DNA from 2 places in the Pseudomonas sp. ArH3a genome. Region 2 is predicted to be linked to the other one. Evidence: predicted binding sites of a transcription regulator. Region 2 holds the regulator's gene; the other holds the start of a gene.
What was found. The regulator sigma-54, encoded in region 2, starts transcription at its own class of promoters, with help from an activator protein. The targets are predictions, from matches to a motif close to ANTGGCATNNANNTTGCTNT.
Positions count from the first base shown of each region.

Region 1: the regulator sigma-54 is predicted to act here: its motif matches at 8,903-8,922, upstream of flgB (flagellar basal body rod protein FlgB).

Region 1 covers NZ_CP080330.1:5,399,396-5,414,274, forward strand. Annotated here, with positions in the region: gene K0P33_RS24745 (ATP-binding protein) at 1-173, opposite strand, end outside; gene K0P33_RS24750 (response regulator) at 170-895, opposite strand; gene K0P33_RS24755 (ribonucleoside-diphosphate reductase subunit alpha) at 1,649-4,543, shown strand; gene K0P33_RS24760 (hypothetical protein) at 4,637-5,575, opposite strand; gene flgE (flagellar hook protein FlgE) at 5,917-7,233, opposite strand; gene flgD (flagellar hook assembly protein FlgD) at 7,265-7,990, opposite strand; gene flgC (flagellar basal body rod protein FlgC) at 8,007-8,450, opposite strand; gene flgB (flagellar basal body rod protein FlgB) at 8,454-8,861, opposite strand; gene K0P33_RS24785 (hypothetical protein) at 9,180-9,968, shown strand; gene cheR (protein-glutamate O-methyltransferase CheR) at 10,058-10,885, opposite strand; gene K0P33_RS24795 (chemotaxis protein CheV) at 10,930-11,862, opposite strand; gene flgA (flagellar basal body P-ring formation chaperone FlgA) at 11,943-12,701, shown strand; gene flgM (flagellar biosynthesis anti-sigma factor FlgM) at 12,844-13,170, shown strand; gene K0P33_RS24810 (flagellar protein FlgN) at 13,219-13,689, shown strand; gene K0P33_RS24815 (flagellar brake protein) at 13,786-14,535, shown strand; gene K0P33_RS24820 (MFS transporter) at 14,597-14,879, opposite strand, start outside.
Region 2 covers NZ_CP080330.1:1,327,336-1,342,214, forward strand. Annotated here, with positions in the region: gene K0P33_RS05965 (superoxide dismutase) at 1-376, shown strand, start outside; gene K0P33_RS05970 (ZIP family metal transporter) at 409-1,302, shown strand; gene K0P33_RS05975 (HPr family phosphocarrier protein) at 1,340-1,612, opposite strand; gene rapZ (RNase adapter RapZ) at 1,628-2,485, opposite strand; gene ptsN (PTS IIA-like nitrogen regulatory protein PtsN) at 2,488-2,952, opposite strand; gene raiA (ribosome-associated translation inhibitor RaiA) at 2,965-3,270, opposite strand; gene K0P33_RS05995 (RNA polymerase factor sigma-54) at 3,346-4,839, opposite strand; gene lptB (LPS export ABC transporter ATP-binding protein) at 5,024-5,749, opposite strand; gene lptA (lipopolysaccharide transport periplasmic protein LptA) at 5,753-6,301, opposite strand; gene lptC (LPS export ABC transporter periplasmic protein LptC) at 6,288-6,860, opposite strand; gene K0P33_RS06015 (HAD family hydrolase) at 6,869-7,393, opposite strand; gene K0P33_RS06020 (KpsF/GutQ family sugar-phosphate isomerase) at 7,394-8,368, opposite strand; gene K0P33_RS06025 (ATP-binding cassette domain-containing protein) at 8,671-9,480, shown strand; gene mlaE (lipid asymmetry maintenance ABC transporter permease subunit MlaE) at 9,480-10,277, shown strand; gene mlaD (outer membrane lipid asymmetry maintenance protein MlaD) at 10,277-10,744, shown strand; gene K0P33_RS06040 (ABC transporter substrate-binding protein) at 10,756-11,403, shown strand; gene K0P33_RS06045 (STAS domain-containing protein) at 11,400-11,705, shown strand; gene K0P33_RS06050 (BolA family protein) at 11,820-12,074, shown strand; gene murA (UDP-N-acetylglucosamine 1-carboxyvinyltransferase) at 12,098-13,363, shown strand; gene hisG (ATP phosphoribosyltransferase) at 13,598-14,233, shown strand; gene hisD (histidinol dehydrogenase) at 14,361-14,879, shown strand, end outside.

The DNA.
Region 1 (14,879 bases), 2.7 Mb from region 2:
CTCATGGGTTGCAGGTTGTCGCCCATCAGCGCAAAGGTGCCGTGGGCCAAGCGCTCACGGTACTGGCCACTGCGCACCTCATTGAGCAGGTGCAAGGCCAGCACGCCGAGCAGCGCGACCAGGATCAGCGCCGCGCACATGCCGCCGTAGATGCGCAGGAAGATCGAGTTCACAGCGGCATGTCGGCAGCGGCTTCGGGGACGAACAAGTAGCCTTTGCTGCGAATGGTCTTGATCAGGCGCGGGTGGATCGGGTCGTCGCCAATTTTTGGGCGAATGCGTGAGATGCGCACATCAATGGAGCGGTCCTGGCCGTCGTAGCCGATGCCACGCAGCGCAATGAAGATTTCCTCGCGGGACAGGATGCGCCCGGCGTTCGCCACCAGCAGCCACAACAGGTCGAACTCGGCACTGGTCAGCTCGATGCCACCCTCGTGCAGCCAGGCTTCGCGCAGGGCGTTGTCCACCACCAGCGGGCCGAATTGCAGGCGGCGCTGGTTTTCCACGGCGACGGGCAACGCCGGCTCGCTGCGCCGCAGCAGGGCCTGGATACGCGCCAGCAACAAGCGCGGGCGCACGGGTTTGCACACGTAGTCGTCGGCGCCCATGTCCAGGCCCAGCACCTGGTCCATGTCGTCGGTGCGCGCGGTCAGCATCAGGATCACGCCGTCATAGCGTTCGCGTACTGAGCGGCAAATGCTCAGGCCGTCTTCGCCGGGCAGCATCAGGTCGAGGATCACCAGATCAGGCTGCTCCGCAATGATGCGCGCCGCCGCCAGGGCGCCGTCGCCCTCCACCGACACCCGCAGGCCGTTGCTCTCCAGATAATCACGGGTCAACTCGGCCAATCGCTCGTCGTCCTCGACAATCAATATTTGCCAGGCTTCTTGCTCCACGGGTGATCCTCATTGTTATAAAGGGATTGGTTGGCCAACTCGCTCACCCGCCGCACCTTATTTGTAATGTTTTGAGGGCATAACAACGCCTGTCAGTAGTCCGATTGTAGCCATGGGCCAACCCTCCAGCACAAGCCGGGAAATCCATTCGGTGATCAGGTTTTTTTGTGGTAGGGTTCGCGCCCTCAAAATTCCAATCGACTGTTTTTACCTTGGAATATTCGGTGACAAACGGCGCAATCCAGCAGTACTGCGGCCTACACGGGCGTTCCACGTTTCATACACATTTTACCCACAGCGTTATCCACAGGTAGTGCGTTGCTAAGCCCCTGAAAACGCATTATCTTGTAGCTCGGCGCTAAAAAAACCCTACATGTAGGGTTTTAAGCGAAAAACCAAACACAGATCAGACAAGAAACTCAAGTGCTTTCTTGCTCCCGTTTGGTTGAACCAAAACATTTTTTCAAAGCCCAAACCGCGCACGCGGATGGCAGCCGTTTTCCAGCCTCAACGGCAGAAAGCGGTACGGGTGTTGCAGTGTTCGAAGCGAGCAACTGTCACCCACCAGGAATACGGCGAAGGGTGCTTCAAGGCCCGAACCGAAGACTTCGGCATGGAAGCGGCGCGATGAGCTCCCTTCCTCCTGTCCCGAAGTTGTTATGCCAGGCCCAGGCCTGCTGTAAGTGCTTCAGGACGGAACGGTGGGCACCGTGATGGTGCCCAAATAAATATAGAATGTGGAGACAACCCCCCATGCAAACCGACACAACTCGCGAGAACCCGCAAGGCTCCGTGCCGCAGGCCGCTGATTCGAACCTGGATCTGTCCGCCACCGCACCGGGCCAACTGCGCGTGATCAAGCGTAACGGCACTGTCGTTCCTTACACCGATGACAAAATCACCGTCGCCATCACCAAAGCGTTTCTTGCAGTTGAAGGCGGCACCGCTGCTGCCTCGTCGCGCATCCACGACACCGTTGCCCGCCTGACTGAACAAGTCAGCGCAACCTTCAAGCGTCGCATGCCATCGGGCGGCACCATCCACATCGAAGAAATCCAGGACCAGGTTGAACTGGCCCTGATGCGTGCCGGCGAGCAGAAAGTAGCCCGCGACTACGTGATCTACCGTGACGCCCGTTCCAAAGAACGCGCCGTGCGCTCCCCGGCCGAAAAAGCTGCCGTACAAGCTCACCCGTCGATCCGCATCACCCTGGCTGACGGTACATTTGCACCGCTGGACCTGGGCCGCCTGAACACCATCATCACCGAGGCCTGCGAAGGCCTGGAAGAAGTTGACGGTGACCTGATTCAGCGCGAAACCCTGAAGAACCTGTACGACGGCGTGGCCCTGACCGACGTCAACACCGCCCTGGTGATGACCGCCCGTACCCTGGTTGAACGTGAGCCGAACTACTCGTTCGTGACCGCGCGCCTGCTGATGGACACCCTGCGTGCCGAAGGCCTGGGCTTCCTGGGCGTGGCCGACAGCGCCACTCACCACGAAATGGCCGACCTGTACGCCAAGGCCCTGCCTGCCTACATCGCCAAGGGTATCGAATTCGAATTGCTGAACCCGATCCTGGCCACTTTCGACCTGGAAAAACTCGGTAAAGCGATCAACCACGAGCGCGACCAGCAGTTCACCTACCTGGGCCTGCAAACCCTGTACGACCGTTACTTCATCCACAAGGACGGTATCCGCTTCGAACTGCCGCAAGTGTTCTTCATGCGTGTGGCCATGGGCCTGGCGATCGAAGAGAAGAACAAAGAAGACCGCGCCATCGAGTTCTACAACCTGTTGTCGTCCTTCGACTACATGTCGTCGACCCCGACCCTGTTCAACGCCGGCACCCTGCGTCCACAGCTGTCGAGCTGCTACCTGACCACCGTGCCGGATGACCTGTCGGGCATCTACCACGCGATCCACGACAACGCCATGTTGTCCAAATTCGCCGGCGGCCTGGGTAACGACTGGACCCCGGTGCGTGCACTGGGTTCGTACATCAAGGGCACCAACGGCAAGTCCCAGGGCGTTGTACCGTTCCTGAAAGTCGTCAACGACACCGCCGTTGCGGTTAACCAGGGTGGCAAGCGTAAAGGCGCTGTGTGTGCCTACCTGGAAACCTGGCACATGGACATTGAAGAGTTCATCGAGCTGCGCAAGAACACCGGTGATGATCGTCGTCGTACCCACGACATGAACACCGCCAACTGGATCCCTGACCTGTTCATGAAGCGCGTCTTCGATGACGGCCCGTGGACCCTGTTCTCGCCATCCGAAGTGCCAGACCTGCACGACCTGACCGGCAAGGCCTTCGAAGAGCGTTACGAGTACTACGAAGCGCTGTCCCAGTACCCGGGCAAGATCAAGCTGTTCAAGACCATCCAGGCCAAAGACCTGTGGCGCAAAATGCTGTCCATGCTGTTCGAAACCGGCCACCCATGGTTGACCTTCAAAGACCCGTGCAACCTGCGTAGCCCGCAGCAGCACGTCGGCGTGGTCCACAGCTCGAACCTGTGCACCGAGATCACCTTGAACACCAACAAGGACGAGATCGCCGTTTGCAACCTGGGCTCGATCAACCTGCCGAACCACATCGTCAACGGCAAGTTGGACACCGTGAAGCTTGCACGCACCGTGAACACCGCCGTTCGCATGCTCGATAACGTTATCGACATCAACTACTACTCGGTACCACAGGCGCAGAACTCCAACTTCAAGCACCGTCCGGTTGGCTTGGGCATCATGGGCTTCCAGGACGCTTTGTACCTGCAGCACATTCCTTACGGTTCGGATGCTGCGGTCGAGTTCGCCGACAAGTCCATGGAAGCGGTCAGCTACTACGCGATCCAGGCTTCCTGCGACCTGGCCGACGAGCGCGGTGCCTACGAGACGTTCCAGGGTTCACTGTGGTCCAAAGGCATCCTGCCGCTGGATTCGCAACAGATCCTGATCGAGCAACGTGGCCAGAAGTACATCGACGTTGACCTGAACGAATCCCTGGACTGGGCGCCGGTACGTGCCCGTGTGCAGAAAGGCATTCGTAACTCCAACATCATGGCCATCGCACCGACCGCGACCATCGCCAACATTACCGGCGTATCGCAGTCGATCGAACCGACCTACCAGAACCTGTATGTGAAATCGAACCTGTCGGGCGAATTCACCGTGATCAACCCGTACCTGGTTCGCGACCTGAAAGCCCGCGGCCTGTGGGACTCGGTCATGATCAACGACCTGAAGTACTACGACGGTTCGGTGCAACAGATCGAGCGCATCCCGCAAGAACTCAAAGAGCTCTACGCAACTGCCTTCGAAGTGGACACCAAGTGGATCGTTGACGCCGCCAGCCGTCGTCAGAAGTGGATCGACCAGGCTCAGTCGCTGAACCTGTACATCGCCGGCGCTTCGGGCAAGAAGCTCGACGTGACCTACCGCATGGCGTGGTACCGTGGCCTGAAAACCACTTACTACCTCCGTGCCCTGGCCGCGACCAGCACCGAGAAGTCGACCATCAACACCGGTAAGCTGAACGCAGTGTCCAGCGGCAACCACGGTGATGATTCGGTACTCGCAGCGCCAGCCGGCCCGGCACCTGTGCCAAAGGCCTGCGCGATTGATGAGCCGGATTGCGAAGCTTGCCAATAAGCTGAGCCAATCCAGGGCTTGAACGCCCTGGATTGAAAAAGCCCGATAGACCCTGATTGCATGGGGTTTATCGGGCTTTTTCGTTTCTCGCCCCTAGAGGAACGCGTACGCAATACCCTGCTTCGGCGCGCCACCTCGTCTTCCCCACAACTCCACTCGCCCATCGATGACCGCCATCGAGTGGCGATCATAGGCCACGACACCGAGCTTACCGCTCGCCAGCTCACTGCTCGAAGACTGCCGGTAAAGCCCTTTCAACCCCAGGCGATCCAACGCTTCGTGGGGCATTTCGCCGTTATTCAGGCTTTGCATCGCATGGGCAAAGCTCTTTTTCGATTCATTCGGGTTGTCGTCCAGGCCATTGCCTTCCATCTGCGCGCGCTTGGCACTCGCCGCAAACATGAAGTTGGCATCAGTCAACATCTGCGGATTATCGCCCTTGAACTGCGCATACCTGGCCGCTTGCTTCAATTCGTCCTTGGATAAATTGAGTTCGAAGCCGTCACGCATTTTCACCTGATAACCATTGGCCGTCTCTTTCACCTCCTTGAAAACGTCAGTGGGCTTCTGACCAAACTTCATCATTGCGCCCTTTATCGCTGAAACGGTGACGCAGTTACCGTCCGGCCCCTGGCTGAACCCACTCCAGATATTGTCTGGTTTTTTCCCTGGATTACTTTGATCAGGCTTGTAGTTGAAGTGCTTGGAGCCTTCGGTAACCGGCAGGTTACTCATGGGCTGGCTGGGACCAAAATTGTTTGGACTGGCCCTGCCACCGCCGCCGCCTCCGCCACCTCCGCCAGGCGATGGCGCGGGGGAAGGCGGTGATGGTGTTGGAGATGCATCATCCATTTCTGGAAACCACAACTTCATCAGGCGGCGCATATACTCCAACCAAGAAACGTCAGCCTTTTCCATCAGCTCTTTCATGATCTCTTTGAATTTTTCGTCACCCAGCTCTTCGCGCTTATCATTCAACTTGTTGCGAAGGTCTTGAGCCGTCTGGCTCTTGGATGTTTTTTCGGCATCCATCAATTCACTGAGCAGTTGCCTGACCGACTCCGTTTTGGCAGCCTTGTCATCGTTGGCCCCATACGCCGGACTTTGCCGCCCATACGTGCCGCCATAGACAGTCGCGTCGAAACCACGCGCTCCACGCGCGCTTCCCTCCCACAGTGCATAGCCCGCCATTTACTTACCCCTATAGTCGCTGGACGACGTTCGTCCGTTGGCTCATACGTGGCGAAATTGGCGTTACGCGTTCCCGCATCGGGGCAAGATGAAACAAGCAGTAAATGACTAAGTAGCGCACACAAAAAAGGCCCCTCGATCGAGGGGCCTTTTTTGTGTGCGCTGGTACTTGAGCGACGATATCAGGTCATCTGAATGATGGTCTGCATGATGGTGCTCTGGGTGGAGATGGTCTTGGCGTTCGCCTGGTAGTTGCTCTGGGCCTTGATCAGGTCCACCAGCTCGCTGGTCAGGTTGACGTTGGAGTTCTCCAGGGAGTTGGCCACGATCGAACCCAGGGTACCGGATTGCGGGGAATCGTAACCCGGCTGGCCCGACGCGAAAGTCTCTCTCCAGGTAGTGCCGCCGGCTGGCTGCAAGCCCTGCTCGTTGTTAAAGCTGGCCAGGGAGATCTGGCCGATAGCCTTGCTCTGCTGGTTACTGAAGGTGGCGAACAGCACACCGCTGCCATCGATCTTCAGGCCGGTGATCTGGCCGGTGGCGTAGCCATCGGTAACCGGTGGGTTACGGTAGCTGGCCGAGTTGTACTGGGTGACGGTGCCCATGTTAATGGCGATGCCGTCTTTGTTCGCCGTCGCATCGTTAGCCTTCCATACGCCATCGGTCACCGTGCCAGGTACCCAATCCTTGATGGTCAAGGTGTTACCGGCAACCCCCCCGGTCACGATGCTCTTGAGATTACCGGCACCATCGAAGCTCAAGGTCGACGGCACAGGCGCCGTCACGCCAGCACCAGTACCGGTAGGGGCCGAACCATCAGGATTGCGGCCATCGATCAAGGTGTAGGCCTGCCACTGGTTGGCATCGGTTTTCACCAGGTACTGCACCATCGGGTGTGCGTTGCCCTGGGAATCGTACAATGTGGTGCTGTATTGCGTGGTGAAGGTCTCGGACTTGGTTGGATCAAACGGGTTCTTGGTCTGATCGATCACCGGCGACGAGGAGTTCAGGTTACTGCTGGAGTCCACCTTGGTGGAGGCCTTCGGTGGCAGGTTCGACAGGTTCAGTTGCAGGTCGACCAGGCCGCCCTTAGTGATCTTGCCATTCTCATCCGCGGCATAACCCTGCAGACGCGAGGTGCCGGTGTTGTTGGTGATATAGCCGTCTTTGTCAGCACGGAAAGCACCACTGCGGGTGTATTCCAGCGAACCGTCGCTGCCCTTCTGTACGAAGAAGCCGCCACCCTGGATCGCCATGTCCAGAATACCGCCACTGCCGTTAACGTCGCCCTGGGTGAACTGCTGAGACACCGCCGCCAGGTTCACACCATTGCCGATGCTGTTCTGGCCGGTGCCCAGCTTGGAGGCCGCGTAGATATCCGCGAATTCCGCACGGGACGACTTGAAGCCAGTGGTCGCAACGTTGGCGATGTTGTTGCCGGTCACGTCCAGTTGTTTGTTGGCCGCATAGAGGCCGCTAAGGCCGATATTAAAAGACATGTTTCTCTCCCTCTGCCGTATTTAGCCGGCTCTATGTACCGATAGTCTGAATTTGCGACAGCTTGACGCTGCCCATGCCGCCAGCAAGGTTGAGCAGCATTTCGCCGCCGGTCTTGCTCAAAGTCACGCTGGTTACCGTGGCTGGCAGCGAAGTAGCGAGGGCAACCGAGTCGCCCTTGTCGCTCTTGGTGGTGGCATTGAAGGTGTAAGTGCCAGCAGGCGCGACCTCACCTTTGTCGTTCTTGCCATCCCAGATAAAGCTGGCATCGCCGGCACTCTGCGCACCCATGTCGAGGGTGCGTACCACGTTGCCGTCCTTGTCGGTGATCTTCACGGAGACGTTGCCCGTCGCCGCCGTCACCGCCACTGAGCCGGTCATGCTCTTGCTGGTATCAACCATGGCCTTGTCGGTCTGGGTGATGATCGAGCGCCCTACCAGCGACGACGCTTGCAGCGCTTGCGACGAACTGAAGTTGCTGGAGATCGCATTCACCGAGTCGTTCAGGGTGTTGATGCCTTCCAGGCTGCTGAACTGTGCCAGTTGCGCCACGAACGCACCGTTGTCCTGAGGCGACAGCGGGTTCTGGTTTTTGAGCTGGGTCACCAGCAGTTGCAGGAATGCGTCCTTGCCGAGCGACTGGTTACCCGTCGCGGCCTTGGAAGCAGCACCGACACCGCTGTTGTCCGTCGCAGTCTTGACCTTGGCGTTAAAAAGGTTCTGGACTGCCGTGTTGTTAGTGGTATCAACGATGGCCATTATTTGGCGCCCCTTATCACTGACCCAGGGTCAGGACCTTCTGCATCATGGTTTTGGCGGTGTTCATCATTTCCGCGTTGGTCTGGAACGAGCGGCTGGCGGAAATCATGTCGGCCATTTCCTCGACCACGTTGACGTTGGGGTAGTAGACATAACCCTTTTCGTTCGCGGCGGGATGGTTAGGCTCATAACGGGCTTCCAGGTTGCTCTGGTCTTCGACCACACCAAGCACCTGCACGCCTTGGCCCGCCGCATCCTGGTTCTGGAACAGTGAATCGCTACCGCCGCTCTGGCCACCCTGGAACATGGTGGCAAACACCGGGTGACGGGCGCGGTAGGTCTGGTCAATGCTCGAAGACACGGTCTCGGCGTTGGCGATGTTACTGGCGACGGTGTTCAGGCGCGTGGTCTGCGCGCTCATGCCACTGCCGGCAATATTGAAAACACTGGCTAAAGACATGGCTTACTCTCCACGCAGGGCTGACATCAGCCCTTTGAATTTACTGTTGAGCAGGGTGAAGCTGGCCTGGAAGTTCACCGAGTTCTCGGCGTAGGCCGATTGCTCCAGCTGGGCGTCGACGGTGTTCTGGTCGATCGATGGCTGCATCGGCGTGCGATACAGCAGCGACTCGTCGCCACTGCTCAGGCCTTGCGCTTCGATATGACGGCTATTGGTCATATTCAAGGCGAAGGTGCCGTTCTTGTTCTTGTCCTGCTGTGCGGCGAGCACGGCGGAGAAGTCCAAGTCCCGAGCTTTGTAGTTCGGGGTATCGGCGTTGGCAATGTTGTTGGCCAGGACTTCAGCACGCTGGGCGCGGAAGCCCAGGGCTTGTTCGTGGATACCGAGCGCTTTATCGAAGCTGATGCTCATGGCGGAAACCTTTAGGCTGACCTGCTTTTCGTATCTGGGTTATAGCAAGGCGCATGCCAATTCCCTTAAGGCCCGTAATTCAAGGGGTTGCGGGATGTTTGCCAGCGGCAATGCCAGAAAAGCGGCAACGGTCTTCCGCGTGGCGCCAGTAAAGCGGCAATGGCGGTTGCCGCTTTACTGGCGGCGGCAACGGTGAGAGGCGAACGTCGAGGTTGTTGAGTGACCACTTGTCTGCACTGTCATTTCTGACAGTTGCGCTGTACGTCGCCTCGAATGCCTTATTAGCAGACGTCCCACCGTGCCTGGCAGAGGTTAAAAATGTTGAACATTCCGCCTCCAAAATTTAACGAACAAGATTCAGTGGTCCCCATCCCGAATCTGAACACCCTGCTTATTCTCGGCGACAGCGCCAAGTTGACGCTCGATTTCCCCGTCCAAGCCGGCGACATGATCTATCTGACATTGAGCAGCAGCGTCCTCGGCGGCGAGTACAACCAAAGCTTTGCAGTTGCCCAAAACGCCCCCCGGCGCGAGATTCTGATACCTAAAACCTTTGTTGAAGCCAGCACGGGCACGGTTGTAAGTTTGCTGCTGCAGATAAGACGCGGACAGCTAATTACCCCCGCGCCGACCGCCAGAGTGCGTATCAACTCACTCCCCATCATCGTGCCAACTCCAACCACAATATGGGATTTCAGCAATGGCACTTTCCAGGGCTGGGTACCCCAGGGGCCTTACGCCGGCGGGTTGCTGCACGTTCTCAATTCAAGCGTGGTCGTTGACGTGCCCAACAGCCAGGCAACCCGTTCCCATATCATTACCCGTCCCGTGCAGGTGACTGCAGGGCGCACGTATGATTTCAGCTTTGATGTGATTGGAGGCGGCCCAACCTCCGATGGTTCGAGCCTATATATGACGATGAACGGTCTGCGGATAAGCACCGTCAATGTCCAGAACATTACCCAAGCCTCGCCGCAAACCGGGCGAGCAACCTTCACCGCCTCCGCCTCCGACACAGCCGGGCGGCTAGGTATTTTCAATGAGGCGGTTCCCAGCGGTGTTCATCGTCTTTCCCTGGGAAATATCCGAATGACGCTCAGGCCCTGAGTGACGACGACCAGGTGTCGTCAACACTTTGAGCGCATAAAAAACGGGAGGCCTTTGCGGGCCTCCCGTTTTTTATGCTCCAGCGCCGATCACTTGGCTTGGTAAATGATACCGGGACTGCACTGCACCATTTGGTAATGATCCGGCAGACCATTCAGTGCTTCGGATGCACCGAGGAACAGGTAACCACCGCGCTTGAGCGTACCGTGGATACGCAACAGGATGTCTTTCTTCACTTCAGCCGAGAAGTAAATCAGTACGTTGCGGCAAAACACCATGTCGAACTTGCCCAGACTGGCATAGCTATCGAGCAGGTTGAACGAGCGAAACTCCACTCGGCTCTTGATCGGCGCCTTGACCGCCCAACGCCCGGCCCCTTTCGGGTCGAAGAAACGTTGCAGGCGTTCCGGTGACAAACCACGGCCCAGGGCCAGGCTGTCGTACTCGCCGGTCTTGCAGTTGGTGAGCATGGAGCCTGACAAGTCAGTGGCGACAATTTGCGCCCCAGCCTTCAGTTGGCCCATGTTGGTGCGCTCGAACTCGTCGATGGACATCGAGATCGAGTACGGTTCCTGCCCTGAGGAACAGGCGGCCGACCAAATGCGCAGGCGCTGGCCCGGGCTGGCCTTGATGGCTTCCGGCAGCACTTTGTTCTTGAGCACTTCGAAGGGGTAGGTGTCGCGAAACCACAGGGTTTCGTTGGTGGTCATGGCATCCACCACCATTTCCTTTAGCCCGCTGCGCGGCTGGCCCTGGATGCGCTGCACCAACTCACCCAGGGACTTGATGCCCTGCTGCTCCATCAGTTTGTTGAGACGACTGGATACCAGGTACTGCTTGTTTTCACCAAGCAATATGCCACAGGCTTTTTCCAGGAAGACCCGGAACTGTTCGAAATCCAAATTACCCGTAGACACTGATACCGCCTCTAAAATCGTAAGACCGCCAGGGAAAAAGCCCCTTAGCCATGATCTGCTGCCTTGATCCGGTCGACTACCCGGGATGCCAGGTCATCAGGGCGGAATTTGGCCAGAAAGTCATCAGCACCGACCTTCTTGACCATCGCCTGATTGAATACACCCGACAACGAAGTATGCAGGATGATATGCAACTTTTGCATGCGTGGATCGTTGCGAATCTCGGCCGTGAGCGTGTAGCCATCCATTTCCGGCATCTCGATGTCGGAGATCATCATCAAGAATTCTTCTTCCGGCTTCTTGCCTTCATCCACCAGCTTACGCAGGTAATCCAAGGCCTGGCGACCATCGTTGAGGGCCACCACTTCCACACCCACGGTTTGCAGGCAACGGCTCACCTGCTTGCGCGCGACCGAGGAGTCGTCCACGGTCAGCACGCGCAACGAGATCGCCTTGTGCGCCGTCTCAGCGTCGACGACACCCACCGAAATGGATTCCGAGGTCGGCGCCACTTCGGCGAGGATTTTCTCCACGTCGATGATTTCGACCAACTGGTTATCGACCCGCGTCACCGCCGTGAGGTAGTGATCGCGGCCGGTGCCCTTGGGCGGCGGATGGATCTCCTCCCAGTTCATGTTGACGATGCGTTCCACCGAGCGCACCAGGAAACCCTGGGTCTTGGTGTTGTATTCGGTAATGATCACGAACGGGCTCTGGCGGTCCTGCAAACCTGCAGAACCGGTGGCCAAGGCCAGATCAAGAATGGGGATGGTCGCACCACGGATGTTGGCCACGCCACATACCACCGGACTGGACTTGGGCATGATCGTCAGTTTGGGGCACTGCAGCACCTCCCGCACTTTAAACACATTAATGCCATACAGCTGCTTGCCATCGAGGCGGAACAGCAACAACTCCAGGCGATTCTGCCCTACCAGCTGTGTGCGCTGGTTTACTGAATCCATTACTCCTGCCATGCCCAGACTCCTACGCTAAAACCTAGAGGTACGAAGCGTACCCAACACAAAACGGCACGAGCTTTGCTATTTATTGATTTATGAACTTTAAAACGACAGTTTCCCGACGCCTGCCACGGTACCGCAGATTGCTCTGCGTCACGATGGCGTTGCTCGCCTTGAGCTCGGGCACGGCGGCCCGTGCAGATAATGTCACCTTGCCTGATCTCCTTATCGGCGTCACTCAAGGCTTTCTTGAGTTCACTGTAGAAGATTATTTGGCGACCACTCAGACGCCTGGCCGTTATGAAATCCAGGTCAGCCAATTGGACCCGCGCCTACGCATGCCAATGTGCGACAAGGAATTGACAGCCACCCTGGAAAGCCCCGCCCAGCCCATCGGCCGCGTGACGGTAAAAGTGCGTTGCGACGGCGCTTCGCCCTGGACCGTATTCGTACCGGCCCAGGTCAAGCTGTTCCGCGATGTAGTGGTCGTCACACGCCCGCTCAAACGCACCGGTATCATCGGTTTTGAAGACGTTGCGCTGCGCGAACGGGACATAAGCCTGATCAGCCAGGGCTACCTCACCTCTGTGGACCAAGCCGTCGGGCAAAAACTTACCCGACCAATGGTCACCGACCAGGTGATAACGCTCGTCCACCTGGAACAGGCTGAAGTGATTCGCAAGGGTGACCAAGTGGTGATTTCGGCCAGCAGTGGCGGGCTGATGGTAAAGATGCCAGGCGAAGCGCTGTCCAACGGAGGGATGAGCGAACAGATACGAGTCAAGAACCTCAACTCCAATCGCGTGATCAAGGCTCAAGTTACCGCGCCGGGCCAAGTCGAGGTAGCTTTATAGATCACTGGTATCAAGCGTCAGGTTTTCCTACACTGTGCGTTGGATGTCGACCTGTACAGGTTTATTGTCATTCGAGCCTAAAGTTTGTTCGGGTATGGCCGAAAACATGGCAAGCGTCCAAATACCCAGAGGTTTTTTTATCATGGTCATCGATTTCAGTCGTTTGAATAACACCCCGGCATTGCCCGGCAATACGCGCACCAGCGGTGCCAAGGACAGCGTAGAAGCCAAGGCCCAGCCAGCGCCCGCCGCCAAGACCGAACAGGCCAGCGCCAGCCAAAGCGGGGAATCGGTACACCTGAGCAATGAGGCTCAACAGTTGCAGAAGGTCACTGACTCGCTGCGCGACCAACCGGTTGTCAATAAAGCCCGCGTGGCCGAGTTGAAACAGGCAATCGCCGATGGCAGCTATAAAGTCGACAGCAACCGTGTAGCCAGCAAGCTGCTTAACTTCGAAGCCGAGCGCTAGGCAAAGGCCTGCGCAGGGCTTTTGGACGCTTAAAACCCAAGGCCAGCCATGCACCACGACGAACATTTGCTTGAACTGATCATTGATGATCTGGCGCCGACGCAACATTTGCTCGAGCTGCTGAAAGAAGAATCCCTGGCACTCTATGGCCGGGACATGCGCTTGCTGGAAGAAATTCTGGCGCGCAAGCAGTCGCTGATTGTGCTGCTGGAGCAGCATGGCAAAAAGCGCAGCGAGATTCTCATCAGCCTCGGCCTACCGGCTGATCACGACGGCCTCGCACAACTGGCTAGCCACTCCTCAGTCGGCGATCAGTTGCTGGCGCAGAGCACCGCACTCAACCAATTGCTCACCGAGTGTCAGGACGCCAACCTGCTCAACGGTCAGTCGATCCAGCTGCAGCAAGCCACGACCGCCAACCAGTTGCGCATACTTCACGGCGGAGAGCCTCCGGCCCTTTACAACGCCCAAGGCTCAACCTCGCGCCTGGTCAAGCCAAGCACCCGCAGCCAGGCCTGACACTGGTTTACAGCGCGCCCTATCCAAGGCGCGCTACATGCTGGCAAAATGCCGGTTCTTGCGTGTAGTCGTATTTTGTCTGGAGATGGAAGAACCGTGTTCAACGCCCTTAATGCGGAAGATGCCCCGCAGCCACCCAAGGTGCTCACCACGCCTCTGGAAATCGCCAGCACGTTGCGCATGCTGCAAGAAAGCCATGATCCGCTGATCATCACTTTCCACGAACGCAGCCAGCGCTTCCAAAGCTACTTGGTGGACGTTGACCGGGACAGCAAGACGCTGGCCCTGGACGAAATGATCCCCCGCGACGGTGAACGCTATCTTGAGAATGGCGAACCGTTCCGCATCGAAGGCTTTCATGACGGCGTACGCGTCGCCTGGGAAAGCAATGGCACGCTGACGATCAGCGAAAAAGACGGCCATCGCATCTACACCGGCAGCATGCCCGACGAAGTGGTCTACCATCAGCGTCGCAATGCTTTTCGCGCCGCCTTGAAGCTGGCGCAATTGGTCAACATCGAGCTGGGTGGCGAGAAACTCAAGGCGCCGATCAGCGGCAAGTTGCTGGATATCTCCGCCACCGGCTGCAAATTGCGCTTTGAGGGCGATATTTCCGAGCGCCTGCAACTGGGCCAGGTCTACGATCGCTTTATCGCCGCCCTGCCCTTCGGCAGCATGACCACCTCCGTCGAGCTGCGCTACTTGCACCTCGAAGACAAGATCAACACCACATTCGCCGGTGTGCGCTTCCACAACATGAGCGGCCTGGTGCAACGGCAGGTGGAGCGGTTTGTGTACCAGTTGCAGCGTGAAGCGCGGCGCTTTGACAAAGACGACGACCTTTAAGCCTTAAAGGTCGCGGCAAAAAAAACGGGCAGATCCTGATGGGATCTGCCCGTTTTTGCTTTCAGGGGCGTGCCCTGCTCAAGTCATGAGGATGCTCGTCCGGTCCCAGAGGCTCCGGCGGACCTTCAAAAGCCGGCTCATCCGCCGGTTGTTGCGGATCAGCTTCAGGCTCTGGGTCCGGGACAACGGTCTGCATTTGCTCCTGTACCACGGCTTCGTCTACTCGCGGGTCCAGGCACGCCACCAGCGGCGAGCTGGACATGCTGTCGGGCATCGCCACGTGGTGCAGCGGCGCATCGTCCACCTGATGCAGGTTGGTCACCGCCTTCGGCCGGATACGCCAC
Region 2 (14,879 bases):
TAACCACTCGCTGTTCTGGGCGGTGATGTCGCCCAAAGGCGGCGGCAAACCTGAGGGCGTGCTGGGCAAAGCGATCGAGGAACAGTTGGGTGGTTTCGACAGTTTCAAGGAAGCCTTCACCAAGGCTGCCCTGACGCGTTTCGGCAGTGGTTGGGCCTGGCTGAGCGTTACCCCACAAAAGACCCTGGTGGTCGAAAGCAGCGGCAACCAGGACAGCCCGCTGATGAACGGCAATACGCCGATCCTCGGTCTGGACGTCTGGGAGCACGCCTACTACCTGCTCTACCAGAACCGTCGTCCGGAATACATCAACGCCTTCTACAGCGTGATCAATTGGCCGGAAGTCGCCGCACGCTACCAGGCCGCCTTGGCCTGATATTGACCCTATAACACGACCTAAGGCCGACTATGGGCACTGAAATACTGGCGATCAGCAGCGGACGAATGTTTCGTTATGCGTTTGGCTCACTGCTGCTATTGGCAGGTACTGCATTGCTGGTGGCCCACGGGCTGGCCTGGCTGGACCTTGAACCGCGCATCCTGCGTGCCTTGCAGGGCGGGTCGATCTGCGCGCTCGGCACGGCGCTGGGCGCGGTGCCGGTGCTGGTGATTCGTCGGATGCCGGTAGCGCTCAGCGATACATTGTTGGGCTTTGGTGCTGGAGTGATGTTGGCAGCAACTGCCTTTTCGCTGATCGTGCCGGGTATCACTGCCGCTGAAGGCCTGGGGCTTTCGCCCTGGGGCGCCAGCGGCTTGATCAGCTTTGGGATCATGCTGGGAGCGTTCGGGCTGTACCTGGTCGACCGCAAGGTCTCCGGCGCCAGCCCGGAAATGCTGGTGGGCACGCCGGATAAACCGGTGATCCCACCCCGCATCTGGCTGTTTGTGTTCGCCATCATTGCCCACAACATTCCGGAAGGCATGGCGGTGGGCGTCTCTGCCGGTGGCGGCATGCCGGATGCCGATAGCCTGGCCATGGGCATTGCCCTGCAGGACGTGCCGGAAGGTTTGGTGATTGCGCTGGTCTTGGCCGGGGCCGGGATGTCGCGGGTCAAAGCGTTCCTGATCGGCGCCGCGTCAGGGTTGGTAGAGCCGGTATTCGCTGTGTTGTGCGCGTGGCTGGTGAGCCTGGCAGAAGTTTTGTTACCGCTGGGCCTCGCGCTTGCGGCTGGTGCGATGTTGCTGGTGGTGACTCACGAAGTGATCCCCGAATCGCGCCGCAATGGTCACGAAAAGCTTGCCAGCTTGGGGTTGTGCATCGGGTTCTGTTTAATGATGGTGATGGATACAGCTCTGGGGTGAGGCTGTTGCAGCCTCACATCCCTCTCAAAGGGTGGATTTACTCACCCTCGTCGAAGTAGTTGTTGATCAGCGCCACCAAGGCATCCATCGCTTCCTGTTCCTGCTCGCCTTGCGTCTTCAGGTGAATCTTGGTGCCCTTGCCGGCGGCCAGCATCATCATCGACATGATGCTCTTGCCGTTGACCATGGACTCCGGCGTGCGCCCGGCGTAGATCTCGCAAGGAAATTGTCCGGCAACGCCGACGAATTTAGCGGAAGCGCGAGCGTGCAGGCCCAGCTTGTTGATGATTTCAATTTCCAGAGCGGGCATCGCGGGGTGGTCCTTTCAGCTAAGGTCGCGGTGGCGAACCTGGACGTTCTTGAGGGTTTGCTGCAGCACCTGGCCCAGGCGTTCGGTCAGGTAGACGGAGCGATGGTGGCCGCCGGTACAGCCAATGGCAATGGTGACATAGGCCCGATTGCTCGCAGCAAAGCGCGGCAACCATTTGAGCAGGTAGCTGGAGATGTCTTGGAACATCTCCTCTACATCCGGCTGCGCGGCCAGGTATTCGGCTACAGGCTGATCCAGCCCCGACTGTTCGCGCAGTTCTGGCTTCCAATAAGGGTTAGGCAGGCAACGCACATCAAAGACCAGGTCGGCGTCCACCGGCATGCCGCGCTTGAAGCCAAACGACTCGACCAGAAAAGCGGTACCGGGCTCCGGCTGGTTCAGCAGGCGCAGCTTGATGGCATCCCGCAATTGATACAGGTTCAGGCTGGTGGTGTTGATCTTGAGGTCGGCGAGGTCAATGATCGGGCCGAGCAGCGTGGTCTCGTCCTCAATGGCTTCGGCCAGGGAGCGATGCGGGCTGCTGAGGGGGTGGCGTCGGCGGGTCTCGGAAAAGCGCTTGAGCAGCGTTTCTTCGTCCGCATCCAAGTAGAGCACATCGCAATGAATGTGCTTGGCGCGCACTTCCTCGAGCAATTGCGGGAATCGCTCAAGGTGGCTGGGCAGGTTGCGGGCGTCAATCGAAACGGCAACCAGGGGTTGTGCCAATTCAGTGTGGATCAGCGCGCGCTCCGCCAGTTCAGGCAGCAGGCCCGCAGGCAGGTTGTCGATGCAATAGAAGCCGTTGTCCTCAAGAACGTTGAGGGCAGTGCTTTTACCCGAGCCGGAACGGCCGCTGACGATGATCAAACGCATGATTACTGCCCGCTTTGTTCATCCAGGACAACCTGATAGAGCGCCTCGTTGGTGCTGGCACTGCGCAGTTTGTCGCGTACTTCCTTGCGGTCGAGCATGCTGGCGATCTGCCGGAGCAGTTCCAGGTGTGCATCGGTGGCGGCTTGCGGGACCAGCAGAACGAACAGCAGGTCGACCGGTGCGCCGTCGATGGCGTCGAAATCAATTGGTGCATCGAGGTGCAGCAGGGCGCTCACTGGGGCTTCACAGCCTTGCAGGCGGCAGTGAGGAATCGCGATACCGTTGCCAAAACCGGTTGAACCGAGTTTTTCACGGGCGATAAGTGCCTCATACACAGCTTGCGTATCCAGTTCGGGCACTTCGCGGCCGATCAGGTTGGCAATTTGTTCTAGGGCGCGCTTTTTACTGCCGCCCGGCACGTTCACGAGGGAACGGCCGGGGGTCAGGATGGTTTCAAGTCGGATCATGGGTGGGGAGTGTTAGCGGCCTGTGCCCTGAAGAAGGCTCTGCTGCTTTTCCTTATGCTTTTTGATTTGGCGATCCAGCTTGTCGGTCAGGTCGTCAATGGCGGCATACATATCTGAATGCTCAGCATTGGCGACGACTTCCCCGCCGGGTATACGCAAGGTGGCTTCGATTTTCTGCTTCAGCTTTTCGACAGTCATGATGACTTGCACATTGGTGATCTTGTCGAAATGCCCCTCAATTCTTTTGAGCTTTTCGCCTATATAGGCGCGCAGCGGTTCGGTCACTTCCAGTTGGTGTCCACTGATATTGACTTGCATACAGCTTCTCCTTCGTTGCCAGTGCATAAAGCGGCGGGTAGGAATACCCGCCACTGGAACGCTATGGCCCGCCCGTCACATCAAACGCTTACGCTCGCTGGAAGGCGCGATCCCGAGGGACTCGCGGTACTTGGCGACGGTTCGACGGGCGACCTGAATGCCTTGTGCCTCCAGTAAACCAGCGATCTTGCTGTCACTCAACGGCTTTTTCTGATTTTCCGCGGCAACCAGTTTTTTGATGATCGCGCGGATCGCCGTGGACGAGCATTCGCCGCCTTCGGAGGTGCTGACGTGGCTGGAGAAAAAGTATTTCAACTCATAAATACCCCGTGGGGTATGCATGAATTTTTGCGTGGTCACCCGGGAAATCGTCGATTCGTGCATGCCCACCGCCTCAGCGATGTCGTGCAGCACCAGCGGTTTCATGGCCTCGTCGCCATATTCCAGGAAGCCGCGCTGGTGCTCGACGATCTGGGTGGCCACTTTCATCAGGGTTTCGTTGCGGCTCTGCAGGCTCTTGATGAACCAGCGCGCTTCCTGCAACTGGTTGCGCATGAAGGTGTTGTCGGCGCTGGTGTCGGCGCGGCGCACAAAGCCTGCGTATTGCGGGTTGACGCGCAGGCGCGGCACCGATTCCTGGTTCAATTCCACCAGCCAGCGCTCGTTGTCCTTGCGCACGATCACGTCGGGAACCACGTATTCGGCTTCGCTGGACTCGATCTGCGAGCCCGGGCGAGGGTTGAGGCTCTGTACCAGCTCAATGACCTGGCGCAGGTCGTCTTCCTTGAGCTTCATGCGGCGCATCAGCTGGCTGTAGTCGCGGCTGCCCAGCAGGTCGATGTAGTCGGTGACCAGGCGCTGGGCCTCAGCGAGCCAAGGGGTCTTGGCCGGCAGTTGGCGCAGTTGCAGCAGCAGGCACTCGCTGAGCGTGCGAGCGCCGATACCGGCGGGCTCGAATTGTTGGATGCGGTGCAGGACGGCTTCGATTTCGTCCAGTTCAATGTCCAGTTCAGGGTCGAAGGCCTCGAGGATTTCATCAAGGGTTTCGTCCAGGTAGCCCTGGTTATTGATGCAGTCGATCAGGGTGACGGCGATCAGGCGATCGGTGTCCGACATCGGCGCGAGGTTCAGTTGCCACAACAAATGGCTTTGCAGGCTCTCGCCGACGGACGTACGGGTGGTGAAATCCCACTCGTCATCATCATTGCTCGGCAGGCTGCTGGCGCTGGTCTGGTAGACGTCTTCCCACGCGGTGTCCACGGGAAGCTCGTTGGGAATGCGCTCGTTCCATTCGCCTTCCTCAAGGTTATCCACCGTCGGGGCGGTTTCCTGATAAGAGGGTTCCTGCACGTCGGCGTTGGGTTTTTGCTCGATGTTGTCGGCCAGCGGGTCTGCATTATCGAAGTCGTCGCCTTCTTCCTGGCGTTCGAGCATCGGATTGGACTCCAGGGCCTCCTGGATTTCCTGTTGCAGGTCCAGGGTCGACAATTGGAGCAGGCGGATGGCCTGTTGCAGCTGCGGTGTCATCGTCAGCTGCTGGCCCATTCTCAGGACTAGCGATGGTTTCATGGCAGGGGCTTAACACCTTATTCGCCGGCGCAATGCGCCATCCACGACAGGGCGCGTGAGCGCCAAACATAAGCAAATTATATGCCTGATATCGGGGGCTTTGCCTAGAGCGCGGTAACAATAAAAAAAACGAGGTTTTTATTGACTCCCGCGCGCCTTGGCGAATGGCCAGACACCACAGTGCTTACAGGCGGAACTCATGGCCCAGGTACACTTCCTTGACCAGTTCGTTGGCCAGGATAGTGGCGGAATCGCCTTCGGCGATCAGCTGGCCATCGTTGACGATATAAGCTGTTTCACAGATATCGAGGGTCTCACGGACGTTGTGGTCGGTGATCAATACGCCGATACCCTTGGCCTTGAGGTGATAGATGATCTGTTTGATGTCGCCGACCGAGATCGGGTCGACGCCGGCAAACGGCTCGTCCAGCAGGATGAACTTAGGCGCAGTGGCCAGGGCGCGGGCGATTTCCACACGGCGACGCTCACCACCGGACAAGCTCATGCCGAGGTTGTCGCGAATGTGGTTGATATGGAACTCCTGCAGCAGGCTTTCCAGCTCCTTGCGGCGGCCATCACGGTCGAGTTCCTTGCGGGTCTCAAGGATCGCCATGATGTTGTCGGCCACTGACAGTTTGCGGAAGATCGACGCTTCCTGGGGAAGATAGCCGATACCTGCGCGTGCACGACCGTGCATGGGCTGATGGCTGACGTCCAAGTCGTCGATCAGTACACGCCCTTGATCCGCCTGAACCAGCCCGACGATCATATAGAAGCATGTGGTCTTGCCGGCACCGTTCGGGCCAAGCAAGCCGACGATCTGGCCACTGTCGATCGACAGGCTCACGTCGCGTACGACCTGACGGCTTTTATAGGCCTTGGCCAGATGCTGGGCTTTCAGGGTTGCCATTCGTTAGTTCGCCTTCTTCGCGTCAGCTTTCTGCTTCGGCTGGATAACCATGTCGATACGCGGGCGAGGTGCGGTGACCTTGCTGCCATTGGCGCGGCCGGCCTGAGCGATCTGCTTCACGGTGTCATAGGTGATTTTTTCACCTTCCGTGGTGTTGCCATCGGTGCTGACCACTTTGGCCTGATCGATCAGGACAATGCGGTTCTGCTGGGCGTGGTACTGGATGGTCTTGCCGTAGCCCTTCATCGGGGCGGTATCGGCGGGCGCCTGCTTCTGTTCGAAATAGGCCAGGTTGCCCACCGACGTCACCACGTCAATATCGCCGGCCGGGGTACGCGTGAGCGTCACCGTGTTGCCGGTGATTTTCATCGAGCCTTGGGTGATGATCACGCCGCCGGTGTAGGTGGCCACACCTTGTTTGTCATCCAGCTGCGCATCGTCAGCCTGAATGTGGATCGGTTGCTGGCTATCGTTCGGCAGAGCCCAGGCGCTCACGCTTCCCAGTGCTGCGCCCAGACCGAGCAAAATAGGGAGGGTTTTAACGAGCCTCATACTGTCCTCTTACGTTCGATAGCAGGTGTATCCTGCTTTCTTTCAAATACGCTTTCATTCCCTTGCCAGTCGATACACCGCCAGCGCCGTCGATTCTAACGTCTTGCTCGGTCTGCGCATATTGCTGTTGTGGGAAAACGGTCATGCGACTGCTGGTAATGATGGTGTCGCGGTTCTTATCGTCGGTGCGTGCAACGCGGACCGAGTCGATCAGTTCTACCTGGGTGCCACCCTTGTTCACCTCACCGCGCTTGCTGGTGACATGCCATGGGAACTCGGTACCGCGGTAGAGGTTCAGGTCGGGGTTGGTCAGTAGGCTGACGTCCGTGGCCTTGAGGTTTTCGACTTTATCGGCGGTCATTTCGTACTGAACCTTGCCGTCAGGCAGGAACTGTATGGTGTGGGCGTTGATGGCGTAATAGGCGATAGCGCTCTCGTCGACGGCCACTACAGGCTTGTCGAGAAAGCGCTCCGGGCTGATATTCCAGTAGCCCACCGCCAGGAACAGCGCGGCGATCACCCCGAATAACAGAAATTTGCGAATCTTTTTGCTCAGCATAAAAAGCTCTATAGGTAGGCGGCGTGGGCCGCTTCAAGACTGCCCTGGGCACGCAGGATCAACTCGCAGAACTCGCGGGCAGCACCTTCACCGCCACGTGCGGTAGTGATGCCATGGGCGTGTTCGCGCACAAATGCCGCGGCGTTCGCGACGGCCATGCCCAGGCCTACCCGGCGAATGACCGGCAGGTCAGGCAGATCATCGCCCAGGTAGGCGACCTGCTCATAGCTTAGGTTGAGCTGTCCAAGAAGCTCGTCCAGAACCACCAGTTTATCCTCGCGGCCCTGATACAGGTAAGGAATCCCCAGGTTTTGTGCGCGGCGTTCCACAACCGGTGTTTTTCGACCGCTGATAATCGCCGTTTGCACGCCCGCAGCCATCAACATCTTGATGCCTTGGCCATCGAGGGTATTGAACGTCTTGAACTCGCTGCCGTCTTCGAGAAAGTACAGGCGGCCATCGGTCAGTACGCCGTCGACGTCGAAAATCGCCAGTTTGATGTTTTTACCGCGTTGCAACAGGTCGCTGGACATTTACATCACTCCCGCACGCAGCAAGTCGTGCATGTTCAGGGCGCCGACCGCGTGATCGTCACCGTCGACGACCACCAGCGCAAGAATCTTGTGGTCTTCCATGATCTTCAGCGCTTCGGCCGCCAGCATTTCAGGGCGTGCGGTCTTGCCGCGTGGGGTCATGACTTCGTCGATCGTAGCCGTTTGAATGTCGAGGTTACGGTCCAGGGTACGGCGCAAGTCGCCGTCAGTGAACACCCCGGCCAGGCGGCCATCGGATTCCAGGATGACTGTCATGCCCAGGCGCTTGAGGGTCATTTCCATCAGGGCGTCCTTAAGCAGGGTACCGCGCGGGACGTGAGGCAATTCATCACCGGAGTGCATGACGTTTTCGACTTTCAGCAGCAGGCGGCGGCCCAAGGCGCCACCCGGGTGGGAAAATGCGAAATCCTCGGCGGTAAACCCGCGTGACTCCAGCAGCGCCACTGCCAAGGCATCGCCCATCACCAGCGCTGCGGTGGTGGAGGAGGTCGGTGCCAGGTTCAGCGGGCAGGCTTCGTGGTCCACGTGAACATTCAGGTTGACCTCGGCGGCCTTGGCCAGCGTCGAGTCCGGGTTGCCGGTAATGCTGATCATCTGGATGCCCAGGCGTTTGATCAGTGGCAGCAGGGTCACGATTTCATTAGTGCTGCCGGAGTTCGACAGCGCCAGGATAATGTCATCCTTGGTGATCATGCCCATGTCGCCGTGGCTGGCCTCGGCCGGGTGCACGAAAAAAGCCGTGGTCCCGGTGCTTGCCAAGGTGGCGGCGATTTTGTTGCCGACATGGCCTGATTTGCCCATGCCGACCACGACAACGCGGCCCTTGCTGGCCAGAATCATTTCGCAGGCGCGTACGAAATCCGCGTCGATATGGGCCAGCAAACCTTCTACGGCTTCAAGCTCGAGGCGGATGGTGCGTTGTGCGGATTGAATAAGGTCGCTGGATTGGCTCATGTCTGAAATCGTATAGCCTGACGAAAAGTCGGCGATTATAGCGGTAATGATCAATTCCCTCACGCAAGTTCGTCAGGGTTTATTCTGCAAGTGCCTAAGATTAGTGCACAGCAACGTTTTTTCCCTGTCCCGAATCTGAACGAGCGCTGTTCCGGCCTTGGGGGCGCTGTACCAGCAGTGATATAGTTCGCCGTCAGTTCGGTCCGCCCAACCCATGTGGCTAACTATTTATTGCGCATCTGTCGCAAACGAATGTCGCAAACATGGTGTCTGAGTGAAAGGCTGCATCCCAAGGAGATTAGATGAGTGCCGATAACGCCTACGCGGTCGAGCTGAAGGGCCTTACCTTCAAGCGCGGGACGCGCAGCATCTTCAATAACGTCGATATTCGCATTCCCCGCGGAAAAGTCACGGGCATCATGGGGCCTTCCGGTTGCGGCAAGACCACCCTGTTGCGCCTGATGGGTATGCAATTGCGCCCTAGCGCCGGCGAAGTGTGGGTCAACGGCCAGAACCTGCCGACCCTGTCGCGCAGCGATCTGTTCGATGCGCGCAAGCATATGGGCGTGCTGTTCCAGAGTGGCGCGCTGTTCACTGACCTCGATGTGTTCGAAAACGTGGCGTTTCCGCTGCGGGTGCACACGCAACTGTCCGATGAGATGATTCGTGACATTGTGTTGCTGAAGCTGCAGGCCGTCGGCCTTCGCGGCGCCATCGACCTGATGCCTGACGAATTGTCCGGCGGCATGAAGCGTCGTGTCGCGTTGGCGCGTGCCATCGCGCTGGATCCGCAAATCCTCATGTATGACGAGCCTTTTGTAGGCCAGGACCCGATCGCCATGGGCGTGCTGGTACGCCTGATCCGCCTGCTCAACGACGCGTTGGGGATTACCAGTATCGTGGTGTCCCACGACCTGGCCGAAACCGCGAGCATTGCCGACTACCTTTATGTAGTAGGCGATGGTCAGGTGCTGGGGCAGGGCACGCCTGAAGAACTGATGAACGCTGATAACCCGCGTATTCGCCAATTCATGACCGGCGATCCCGATGGCCCGGTGCCTTTTCATTTTCCGGCAGCGGACTACCGCTCAGATCTTCTGGGGAAGCGCTGATGCGCAAGACATCTTTACTCGAGAAGGTTCGCCTTTTCGGTCGCTCCGGCATCGATCTGGTCGAAGTGCTGGGGCGTTCGACCATTTTTCTGTTTCACGCACTGCTCGGTCGCGGCGGCATCGGCGGCGGTTTTGGCCTGCTGCTCAAGCAATTGCACTCGATCGGCGTGATGTCCCTGGTCATTATCGTGGTGTCCGGGATTTTCATCGGCATGGTGCTGGCGTTGCAGGGGTTCAATATCCTCTCCAGCTACGGTTCGGAGCAGGCGGTGGGGCAGATGGTCGCCCTGACGCTGTTGCGTGAACTCGGCCCGGTTGTCACCGCCTTGCTGTTTGCCGGGCGCGCAGGGTCTGCATTGACCGCCGAGATCGGCAACATGAAGTCCACCGAGCAGTTGTCCAGCCTGGAAATGATCGGCGTGGACCCGCTCAAATACATTGTTGCCCCGCGCCTGTGGGCCGGCTTCATTTCCCTGCCTCTGCTGGCGATGATCTTCAGCGTGGTCGGTATCTGGGGCGGCTCGTGGGTGGCGGTTGACTGGTTGGGCGTCTATGACGGCTCGTACTGGGGCAACATGCAAAACAGCGTGACCTTCAGCGGCGACGTGCTCAACGGCATCATAAAGAGCATCGTCTTCGCCTTTGTAGTGACCTGGATCGCCGTATTCCAAGGCTATGACTGTGAGCCCACTTCAGAAGGGATCAGTCGCGCCACCACCAAGACCGTTGTGTACGCCTCGCTGGCGGTACTGGGCCTTGACTTCATTTTGACCGCCTTGATGTTTGGAGATTTCTGATGCAAAACCGCACTGTGGAAATCGGTGTCGGCCTTTTCTTGCTGGCTGGCATCCTGGCTTTACTGTTGTTGGCCCTGCGAGTCAGCGGCCTGTCGGCCAGCCCCACCGCCGACACTTATAAACTTTACGCGTACTTCGATAATATCGCCGGTTTGACTGTCAGAGCCAAAGTGACCATGGCCGGTGTAACCGTCGGCAAGGTCACGGCAATCGATCTGGATCGCGACAGCTTCACCGGCCGAGTGACCATGCAAGTCGATAAGAAGGTAGATAATCTGCCGACTGACTCCACTGCATCTATCCTCACTGCTGGTTTGCTGGGCGAGAAGTACATCGGTATCAGCGTGGGCGGGGAAACAGCCTTGCTCAAGGATGGTTCGACAATCCACGACACACAGTCGTCGTTGGTGCTTGAAGACTTGATCGGTAAATTCCTGCTCAATACGGTCAATAAAGACGCCAAATGAGGAATCTGTTCATGATCTCTACCTTGCGACGTGGCCTGCTGGTGCTGCTTGCAGCACTGCCGATGATGGCCAACGCGGCGGGTTCTGCGCACGATCTGGTGCAGGACACGACCAACAAAATGTTGGCTGACCTGACTGCCAACAAAGAGCAGTACAAGCAAGACCCAACGAAGTTCTACGATGCGCTGAATACCATTGTGGGCCCAGTGGTCGATGCCGAAGGCATTTCCCGCAGCATCATGACGGTCAAGTATTCACGCAAAGCTACGCCTGCGCAGATGCAAACATTCCAGGAAAACTTCAAGAAGGGCCTGTTCCAGTTCTATGGCAACGCCCTGCTGGAGTACAACAACCAGGGCATTACCGTTGCTCCGGCCGGGGATGAGTCGGGTGACCGCACCAGCGTTAACATGACCGTTAAGGGCACCAACGGCGCCGTTTATCCTGTGCAGTACACACTGGAGAAGATCAGCGGCGAGTGGAAACTGCGTAACGTGATCATCAACGGCATCAACATTGGCAAGCTGTTCCGCGATCAGTTCGCTGACGCGATGCAGCGCAATGGCAACAACCTGGACAAAACCATCAATGGTTGGGCCGGTGAAGTCGCCAAGGCCAAGGAAGAAACCGACAAACAAGCTGGGAAGCCTGCGCAATGACCGAGTCGGCTGTTCGTCTTGGCGACGCCGGTGAGTTGTTTCTCAGTGGCGTGCTCGATTACCGCTCCGGGCCTGACCTGCGCAAGCAGGGCCAGGCGCTGATCAACAGCAGCAACGCGCCTGCGTTGGTGCTTGATTGCTCGGCGGTGACCAAGTCCAGCAGCGTCGGTCTGTCGTTGTTGCTGTGTTTCATGCGCGATGCTGAAGCGGTCAAGAAGCCGTTCAGCATCCGTGCGTTGCCCGAGCACATGCGCGAAATTGCCGAGGTTTCCGGTATTACCGAACTGTTGGCGCATCCTTAATACACATTATTAAAGAGGCCCCCCGTCAGAGTCCTGCTATGCGGGGTTCGCAGGCGCGGGGCTTTTTTGTATGATGTGCGACCCGTGCGCACTTGGCGCCGATAGAGGTTGAGCATGCAGGCCTACGAAGTTAAGAGCTTCCTTGAAGAAAAGCTGTCGAATAGCCTTCCTTCACAAGTGCAGGTTGAAGTTGAAGGCGAAGGCTGCAACTTCCAGCTGAATGTGATTAGCGATGAACTGGCGGCACTGAGCCCGGTCAAGCGTCAACAGCAGATCTATGCCCATTTGAACCCGTGGATCACCGATGGCAGCATCCACGCGGTCACTATGAAATTTTTCAGCCGCGCGGCCTGGGCCGAGCGCACCTGAGCCCCCAAGGCGTCGAGATTCTTATGGATAAATTGATTATTACCGGCGGTGTCCGCCTTGATGGCGAGATCCGCATTTCCGGTGCGAAAAACTCCGCCTTGCCGATCCTGGCAGCGACCCTGCTGTGCGATGGCCCGGTGACTGTGGCCAACCTGCCGCACCTGCACGACATCACCACCATGATCGAACTGTTCGGTCGCATGGGCATTGAGCCGGTGATCGACGAGAAGCTGTCTGTCGAAATCGACCCGCGCACTATCAAGACCCTGATCGCTCCGTACGAATTGGTGAAAACCATGCGTGCGTCGATCCTGGTACTGGGCCCGATGGTTGCCCGTTTTGGTGAAGCCGAAGTGGCGTTGCCTGGCGGTTGCGCCATCGGTTCGCGTCCGGTCGACCTGCACATCCGTGGCCTTGAAGCCATGGGCGCCACCATCGACGTCGAAGGCGGCTACATCAAGGCCAAGGCGCCAGAAGGCGGCTTGCGCGGTGCCAATTTCTTCTTTGATACCGTCAGCGTGACCGGTACCGAGAACATCATGATGGCCGCTGCCCTGGCCAACGGTCGCAGCGTGCTGCAAAACGCCGCGCGCGAGCCTGAAGTGGTCGACCTGGCCAACTTCTTGATCGCCATGGGTGCCAACATCACCGGCGCCGGCACCGACACCATCACCATCGAGGGTGTTAAACGCCTGCACTCGGCCACCTACAAAGTGATGCCCGACCGTATCGAGACCGGCACCTACCTGGTGGCTGCCGCCGTGACCGGTGGTCGCGTCAAGGTTAAGGACACCGATCCGACCATCCTTGAAGCCGTCTTGGAAAAACTCAAGGAAGCGGGTGCTGAAATCACCACCGGTTCCGACTGGATCGAGCTGAACATGCACGGCAAGCGGCCAAAAGCTGTCAACGTGCGTACTGCTCCGTACCCGGCGTTCCCGACCGACATGCAAGCGCAGTTCATCTCCTTGAACGCGATTGCCGAAGGCACCGGTGCCGTGATCGAGACCATCTTCGAAAACCGCTTCATGCACGTGTATGAACTGCACCGCATGGGCGCCAAGATCCAGGTCGAAGGCAACACGGCCATCGTTACCGGCATCGAGAAGCTCAAGGGCGCGCCAGTCATGGCCACCGACCTGCGTGCCTCGGCCAGCCTGGTGATCTCGGCGCTGTGCGCTGACGGCGATACCCTGATCGACCGCATCTACCACATCGACCGTGGTTACGAGTGCATCGAAGAAAAACTGCAGATGCTCGGCGCCAAGATCCGCCGCGTACCGGGCTAGTCCCCGGAACTGCAAATACCTTTACTGTGGTGAGGGAGCTTGCTCCCGCTGGGCTGCGCAGCAGTCCCGCTCTTGGGGGCCGCTTTGCGACCCAACGGGAGCAAGCTCCCTCGCCACAGGAAGGTGTTTGTTGTTAAATGGTTTGTTTCAAATCGAGGCTGTAATGGCCTCGATCTGTGTCTGGCGCCGTTTGCGACCGGACAGCAATAGCCTGATGAAGGACTGACGTTTCCCATGTTGACCATCGCACTGTCCAAGGGCCGCATCCTTGACGACACTTTGCCGCTTCTGGCTGAAGCGGGCATCGTGCCGACCGAGAATCCGGACAAGAGCCGCAAGCTGATCATCCCTACGACCCAGGACGACGTTCGCCTGCTGATCGTTCGGGCTACCGACGTGCCGACCTACGTTGAACATGGCGCGGCCGACCTCGGTGTGGCCGGTAAAGACGTGCTGATGGAATACGGCGGCCAGGGCCTGTACGAGCCGCTGGACCTGCGTATCGCCCTGTGCAAGTTGATGACCGCCGGCCGCGTCGGTGACGTCGAACCTAAGGGCCGCCTGCGCGTGGCAACCAAGTTCGTCAACGTCGCCAAACGTTACTACGCCGAGCAGGGCCGTCAGGTCGACATCATCAAACTCTACGGCTCGATGGAACTGGCCCCGCTGATCGGCTTGGCCGACAAGATCATCGACGTGGTCGACACCGGCAACACCCTGCGTGCCAACGGTCTCGAACCCCAGGATTTTATTGCCGACATCAGCTCCCGTCTGGTCGTCAACAAAGCTTCAATGAAGATGCAACACGCCCGAATCCAGGCGTTGATCGACACCCTGCGCAAGGCAGTGGAGTCTCGACACCGCGGTTGACTCACCTGCGCGGCCCTAGGCCGCGCCCGTCTATCCGCCTCATAGCCAGAATTCTCAGGTGCCCAAGCGGATCGACTGCTAACTTTCGGCGCCTGAGTATTTTTGCCAATCCTATGAGGCCCTCGCTATGACCACGTCCACTGCAATTGCCCGACTCAACGCTGCCGACCCGGATTTCGCCCATCATCTGGATCATCTGCTGAGCTGGGAAAGCGTGTCCGACGACTCGGTCAACCAGCGGGTGCTCGACATCATCAAGGCCGTGCGCGAGCGCGGCGATGCGGCGCTGGTGGATTTCACTCGCCAGTTCGATGGCCTCGACGTGGCGTCGATGTCCGACCTGATCCTGCCGCGCGAGCGTCTGGAGCTGGCTTTGACGCGCATCACTGCGCCACAGCGTGAAGCCCTTGAAGTCGCGGCAGCACGGGTGCGCAGCTACCACGAAAAACAGAAGCAGGATTCCTGGAGCTACACCGAGGCCGACGGCACGGTGCTGGGCCAGAAGGTTACGCCGCTGGACCGCGCTGGGCTGTACGTGCCCGGCGGTAAAGCCTCGTACCCATCGTCGGTGCTGATGAACGCGATCCCGGCCAAGGTGGCGGGCGTGACCGAAGTGGTCATGGTGGTGCCAACCCCGCGCGGTGAA